DNA from 3 places in the Streptomyces tyrfis genome. Region 3 is predicted to be linked to each of the others. Evidence: riboswitches for the same ligand, from Rfam matches in the RefSeq annotation. Region 3 holds a riboswitch; each other region holds the start of a gene.

Region 1 (2,256 bases), on a different contig from region 3:
TGGCGATCGCCGCCGGGATCGAGGTGGAGAACGGACAGCTGGCCATTCCGCAGCTGTTCGAGGACATGTTCCCCGACTGGTTCGCGGGCGTCGCGTTCGCCGCCATCGGCATCGGCGCGCTGGTGCCCGCCGCGATCATGTCGATCGCCGCGGCCAACCTCTTCACCCGCAACGTCTACAAGGACTTCCTGCGGCCGGACGCCACCCCGGAGCAGGAGACCAGGGTCTCCAAGCTGGTGTCGCTGCTGGTGAAGGTCGGCGCGCTCGCCTTCGTCCTCACCATGGACAAGACGGTCGCGATCAACTTCCAGCTGCTGGGCGGGATCTGGATCCTGCAGACGATGCCGGCCCTGGTCGGCGGTCTGTTCACCCGCTGGTTCCACCGCTGGGCGCTGCTCTCGGGCTGGGCCGTCGGCATGGTGTACGGCACGGTGGCCGCGTACGGGGTCGCGAGCCCGACCCAGGCGCACTTCGGCGGATCGTCCGCGGAGATCCCCGGCATCGGTGAGATCGGTTACATCGGCCTGACGGCGTTCGTGCTGAACGTGGTGGTGACGGTGGCGCTGACCCTCGTCCTGAACGCCTTGAAGGCGCCCGCCGGTACCGACGAGACCTCGCCCGCCGACTACACGGCGGACGCGGGCGACCCGGACGTGGCCGCGGAGCCGCCGCCGGCCGTGCCGGAGCCCCCGAGCGCGACGGCGGCGCCCGGCGCGGGACACTGAGAACGACCTCCGCAGAGCCCCCGGACGGCCCGCCGGACCCCTTTTCCCGAGGGGTGCGGCGGGCCGTCCGGCTTGCTCCCGCCAGGGCCGCAGAGGGCGTTCTGTGGCCTCGACACGAGTCGGCCGACACAACATCTGGGGGCGGCCTCATCCGGCGGCCCCCACATGTATGCTCATGCTCGCTGTCGTCGCAGGGGAATCCGGTGCGAATCCGGAACTGTCCCGCAACGGTGTGTTCAGTGTGCTTTTGCGCACCTGGAAGCAAGTCCGAGGACCTGCCGGCAGCGCGTCCGGCTCGACCGAACCGGATGCCAGACGTCCGGGCCTCGCGGAAAGGCCGGTGGACGCCGTAGGCAGTGCCGCCCCGCCCCGGGCCCGGCTGCCCGGCTGCCCCGTTCCCCGCCGGCCCCGAGCCGAGCGAGGGAGAGCACCGCGTGACCATCGCGCCAGCCGATCCGGCCTCAGTCGTGTCCGAAGCGGCCGAGTCCGAGGGAACCGCACACGACGGACCTGGGGCCGCGCTCCTGCGGACCCTGACCGTTCTCACCGCCGACCTGCCCGACACCGACCCCGGCCGGGTGGCCGCCGCCGCGCTGCGCGGACGCAGTGCCCGGTCGGACGAGGCGGAGCTGCGGTCGCTGGCCACCGAGGCCGCGGCGGGCCTGATCTCCGAGGACCCCGCCTACTCCCGGCTCGCCGCCCGGCTGCTGACCCGCGCCATCGCGGACGAGGCGGCCGGCCAGGGCGCGGTCTCCTTCTCCGCGTCCGTCGCCGTCGGCCACCGCGAGGGCCTGATCGCCGACCGCACCGCCGAGTTCGTCCGGGCGCACGCCGCCGCCCTGGACGCGCTGGTCGAGCGCTCCCTCGCCGACGGCGCCGACGACCGGTTCGGCTACTTCGGACTGCGCACCCTCTACAGCCGCTATCTGCTGCGCCACCCGCACACCCGCCAGGTCGTCGAGACGCCCCAGCACTTCATGCTGCGGGTGGCGTGCGGGCTCGCCGAGGACGAGTCGCCGCGCGCGGTCGACGAGGTCGCGGCGCTGTACGGGCTGATGAGCCAGCTCGACTACCTCCCCTCCTCCCCCACGCTCTTCAACTCCGGCACCCGGCACCCGCAGATGTCCTCCTGCTATCTGCTGGACTCGCCGCTCGACGAGCTCGACTCGATCTACGACCGCTACCACCAGGTGGCGCGGCTCTCCAAGCACGCGGGCGGCATCGGTCTGCCGTACTCCCGCATCCGGGCCCGCGGTTCGCTGATCCGGGGCACCAACGGGCACTCCAACGGGATCGTGCCGTTCCTGAAGACGCTCGACGCCTCCGTCGCCGCGGTCAACCAGGGCGGCCGCCGCAAGGGCGCCGCCGCCGTCTACCTGGAGACCTGGCACGCGGACATCGAGGAGTTCCTGGAGCTCCGCGACAACACGGGCGAGGACCAGCGGCGCACCCACAACCTCAACCTGGCGCACTGGATCCCGGACGAGTTCATGCGCCGGGTCGACGCGGACGGCGACTGGTCGCTGTTCTC
Region 2 (2,256 bases), on a different contig from region 3:
GCGCGGGTGCGCACGGCCGGGTCGTGGGTGATGGGGGAGTTCGCCCGGGAGGCCAGGACGGCCCGGTTCGCGGCGAGTTCGGCCTTGATCGCGTCGGTGCCGTGGGCCAGCCCCTCGGCGAGGGTGGCGATCTCCGCCGTCTTCTGCCGGGCGAAGGCCAGCCAGCGCAGGATCTGCGGTTCGATGTCCCGCTCCGCCGCCGTGTCCAGCGGGACGTGCAGCAGCGAGCAGGAGGCGGACACGTCGACCCGTTCGGCCAGGCCCAGCAGGGTGCCGAGCGTGGCGAGGGACTTCGACAGGTCGTTCGCCCAGATGTTGCGCCCGTCGACCACCCCGGCGACCAGTCGCTTGCCGGGCAGTCCGCCGACGGCGGCGAGGGCGTCCAGGTTGGCCGCGGCCGCCTCGGTGAAGTCCAGGGCGAGCCCGTCCACCGGTGCCTTGGCCAGGGCCGGCAGGGCGTCGCCCAGCCGGTCGAAGTAGGAGGCGATCAGGAGCCTGGGCCGGTCGGTGAGACCGCCCAGCGCGTGGAACGCGCTTTCGGCGGCGTCGAGTTCGGCCGGGGTGCGGTCCTGGACGAGAGCGGGCTCGTCCAGCTGGACCCACTCGGCGCCGGCCGCGCGCAGGTCGGCCAGGAGCTCCGCGTACACCGGCAGCAGCCGGTCCAGCAGGGTGAGCGGGTCGAAGTCCGCGGTCACGCCCGGCGCGGGCTTGGCCAGCAGCAGATAGGTGACAGGGCCGACGAGGACGGGCCGGGCCTTCAGGCCCAGTGCGAGGGCCTCCTTCAGCTCGGCGGCCTGCTTGGCGGAGTCGGCCGTGAACACCGTATCCGGGCCCAACTCGGGCACCAGGTAGTGGTAGTTGGTGTCGAACCACTTGGTCATCTCCAGTGGTGCGACGTCCTGGGTGCCCCGCGCCATCGCGAAGTAGCCGTCCAGCGGATCGGCGGCGACGGCTTCCCGGTGGCGTGCCGGAACCGCGCCCACCATCACGGTGGTGTCCAGCACGTGGTCGTAGTACGAGAAGTCGCCCGTGGGGACTTCCTCGATGCCGGCGTCGGCCAGCTGCCGCCAGTTGGCCCGGCGCAGTCCGGCGGCGGTGGAGCGGAGGGCGTCGGCGGTGACGCGGCCCTTCCAGTAGCCCTCGATCGCCTTCTTCAGTTCCCGGTTCGGACCCTGACGGGGGTAGCCGTACACGGTGGCCCGTGCTGCCGCGGCTGCGGACTCGGTGGTCACGGAGATCTCCTTCGCGAGATGAATCCCTGAGATCCCGGAGACGTCACGGGGGTGCGAAGGGTGACGGACCGGACGGTGCGGCCTCGCGCGGCATGGCGCGGCCGTCCGTCTGGTATGTACGCCGACCCGCCCTCGAGGTCACCGGGATGTCCGCGCGCGAATGGTTCGCACACGGGCAGATGGCAGGTCTTCGGACTCGCGGGCACGTCCTCCCGGGGGAGGTCGCCTACTGGCCGTCGCTTCCCAGGCCCTTGCCGGGCCCAGTGCGTATGACGGCGGTCGTTCCCGCTCACCGCTGCGGGGCAGTCCCGGATTCCCACCGGGTTCCCTCTTGCGACGCATCCCGCCTGGCGGACGGGGCGAACCAGCTGCAACGGCCAGCTTACGGCGCGGCTCCGGAATGCGGCGCACCCTGTCCATCATCCGGATGGCGAGATGAGACACACGGCCGACAGGAGTGAAACGGTCCGGAGACGGGAAGCGCCGGGCCTCCTCCCCTCCCCGGGGAGCGGCGGCACGGGGGAGCCGACGTGGGGGAGCCGGCGCGGGGAGGCGGCGGCACGGGTGCGCCGGCCCGCCTCCGGCCCTGGTCTGGCGCGGTCCCGACCGGGCGTCACGCCCGCGCGTGGCGCACGAGGTGCCCGGCGTAGGCGTCCGGGGTGAAGAACAGCGGCAACTCGGCTGCCAGGGCGTTCCGTTCGAAGAGCGCGCGCACCTCGCCCAGTGGCGCCCAGGGATACTCCGCGCCGAGCGCGGCGAGCTCCTCGTCGAGCAGCCGCAGCACCGTGTCCCGGTCGATCACCCGGTGCCACAGCGACTGTCAGACCTGCACGCGGGCGATCTCGGCGGTCGCCGCGTCCTCCTCGCCGGGCGGGGCGGCCCGCGGCGCCCCGGCCGTGCCGGAGGGCGGATTCCGTGTTTCAGTCGTAAGGAGTCGCCTCAGCCGCCCCAAGGAGTCGCCTCAGCCGTAAGGAGTGCCGCTGATGACGATCCACATCGTGTACGTCCACGCCACCGAGATCCT
Region 3 (2,256 bases):
AGGCGCGGGCCCGGTCCACTGCGTCGTCGTGGCCGCCGGCCCGGTGCAGCACCAGGGCGAACAGGCCGGTGACGCCGGGGTCGCCGTCGCAGTACTCGCCGGGGCGGATGAGGATGGAGGTGACGCCGCCGTCCTTGCACTGGAGCTGGGTGAGCCGTTCCACGGCGGCGGCCGGGGGCGTGACGCCGGCGCGCAGCAGGGCCAGGAGGGACAGCGCCTGGCCGTCGCCGTAGGCGGCGCCCCGGAAGTCGCCCGCGGCGGTGCAGCCGGGGGTGGGTTCGCCGGACTCGGGGCCCGCCTCGCACACATGGTCCGCCAGGTCGCCGACGAGGTCGTGGCCGCCGAAGTCCCTCGGGTCGGCCCCGGTGATCTCGGCGAGGAGGGCGAGCCGGGCCGCGGCGGTGGCGTCGGGGGCCCGGCCGGAGCCGTTCGGGTAGGCGTAGTCGCCGCCGTGTGCGGCCAGGAACGCGGTGATTCCGCCGACGGCGGGGTCCTTTCCGTCGGCGGCGGCCAGGGCGTAGGCCGTCTCCGTGGTCAGGAGGAGATCGGGGGCGCCGCCGCCGTCCTCGACGCGTTCGCCGTCGGTCAGCCCGGACCTGAGCCAGGCCGCCGCGGCGGCGACGTCGACCGTGCCGGGCGCGCCGGTGGGCGTGCCGCCCGGTTCGGGGGTGGCGCCCCCGCCGCCCGCGCGGACGTCGTCGGGGCTGAAGCGCGGCCCGCCCGTGCTGCCGCCGATGTCCGTGCCGCCGTAGACCCAGGCGTCGACGTCGCCGTCCTTCACCTTGCGGTCCATGGCGCCGTACGGGCTGTACGTCCAGTCCCGCTGGCCGGGCGAGGCGGTCCAGTAGGACCAGTACGCGGTGGCGGGCGGGGTCAGGACGCAGGATTCGCGGTCCGGGGTCGGGTAGGGGGTGCCGGAGTGGAACGGGCCGTAGCCGATGCGGCAGATGAAGCCGGGGCCGTCGTGCTCGGTGCCCGCGGTGGAGAAGCCGGCGTCGTGGAGCAGTTCGTACCCGGTGGTCGGGGTGGTGTCGCAGCCGCGCTCGACCGCACCGCCGAACGGTGTGAAGTCGACGGCGACGACGGCTCCGCGGGTGGCGGTGCAGTCGTCGGCCGGGTCGGCGGCGACGGAGGACGCCGTGAGGAAGGTCACGCACGCGGCGGCGAGCATCAGGAAGGCGGAGACCAGTGCCGTCAGCGGCCCCGGTCTCGCCGCCGACCGCCGGTCTCTTCGCTGCTCGGTCCCCACCACGGCCCCCTCGCTGCCTGCCCTGCGCGGGCGCGGGCGTGGGTGAGGGCTCCCGCCGCGGGAAGGCTCCGCACACGGAAGTACCGGTCGCACCACGCCGTAGTCCGCGACGGCGTTCGTTGCTGAAGAACGGGCTCCAGGCATTCCGGCTCGCCCGGTGGTACCGGGCCCACGGTTGCGGGTCAGCGCCGGACTTCGACCGGCTTCCCCTGGAACTCATTGCGTATCAGCCGGATTTGAGCACGGTTCACGGAAGGCGTCAAGGCGGGGTGCGGTCGGGCGCGCGGGCCTGCCGGGGGCGCTCTTGGCGACCGCGTCGCCGGTCGGGTACCGTCCCGCTCTGCCGAGTGGGGGAACCCGGTGGGAGTCCGGGGCTGACGCGCAGCGGTGTGGGACGGCGGGGGCCGTTCCGAGCCCGAATGCCCATGCGGCGAAGCACTTCTGGTAGCCGGTCCACGCGTTTTCGGACGGCGGCCATGCCCGCTGCTCCCGCCCACGGCGAGGCCCGGCACGGGTCCGGCCGGCGTCCCTCATCCCAGGAGCAGGCCATGTCCCGTACCGTTGCCGTGTCCTCGTCCCTCCGCCGCTGCGGGCTCACCGCGGTGGCCGCACTCGGCGCCTTCGCCCTCACCACACTGCCGGCGGCGGCGACCGCCACCCCGGCCCAGATCGCCACGTCGAAGACGAACGGCGTCGCCTATCTCAAGTCCCTCCAGGGCGCGGACGGCTCCTACGCCGGTTCCGGGCTGTCCAACGAGTGGGCGTTCAGCGCGTTCGCGGCCGCGGGCACGGCCGCCGTGGACGTCGCGCCCGGCGGCGACACGGCCAAGAACGCGAGAACGGTCTACCGCGGTCAGTTGTCGGCCGCGGGCTGGCCCTCCGCCACCCCCGTCGTCACCGACTACGAACGCGCCACGCTCAACGCGTACGCCGCCGGGATCGACCCCGCCCGGGTCTCCGCCTCCCGCAACCTGATCGCCGACGTCTACGGCTACTGGCAGAACGCC

Evidence for each region. A riboswitch is a leader RNA that binds a small molecule or an ion and turns the genes downstream of it on or off. The one in region 3 is predicted to bind cobalamin.
Region 1: linked by a shared signal. The riboswitch ahead of WA762_RS32345 (ribonucleoside-diphosphate reductase subunit alpha) and the one ahead of WA762_RS10035 (prenyltransferase/squalene oxidase repeat-containing protein) in region 3 are both predicted to bind cobalamin.
Region 2: linked by a shared signal. The riboswitch ahead of metE (5-methyltetrahydropteroyltriglutamate--homocysteine S-methyltransferase) and the one ahead of WA762_RS10035 (prenyltransferase/squalene oxidase repeat-containing protein) in region 3 are both predicted to bind cobalamin.

Annotation. Positions count from the first base shown of each region.
Region 1 covers NZ_JBAGJZ010000064.1:22,483-24,738, forward strand. The annotation lists gene mctP (monocarboxylate uptake permease MctP) at 1-725, shown strand, start outside; cobalamin riboswitch at 895-1,022, shown strand; gene WA762_RS32345 (ribonucleoside-diphosphate reductase subunit alpha) at 1,160-2,256, shown strand, end outside.
Region 2 covers NZ_JBAGJZ010000026.1:103,399-105,654, forward strand. The annotation lists gene metE (5-methyltetrahydropteroyltriglutamate--homocysteine S-methyltransferase) at 1-1,232, opposite strand, end outside; cobalamin riboswitch at 1,397-1,616, opposite strand; partial or broken gene WA762_RS20950 (malate synthase A) at 1,846-2,094, opposite strand; gene eno (phosphopyruvate hydratase) at 2,216-2,256, shown strand, end outside.
Region 3 covers NZ_JBAGJZ010000010.1:15,980-18,235, reverse strand. The annotation lists gene WA762_RS10035 (prenyltransferase/squalene oxidase repeat-containing protein) at 1-1,249, opposite strand, end outside; cobalamin riboswitch at 1,371-1,504, opposite strand; gene WA762_RS10030 (prenyltransferase/squalene oxidase repeat-containing protein) at 1,798-2,256, shown strand, end outside.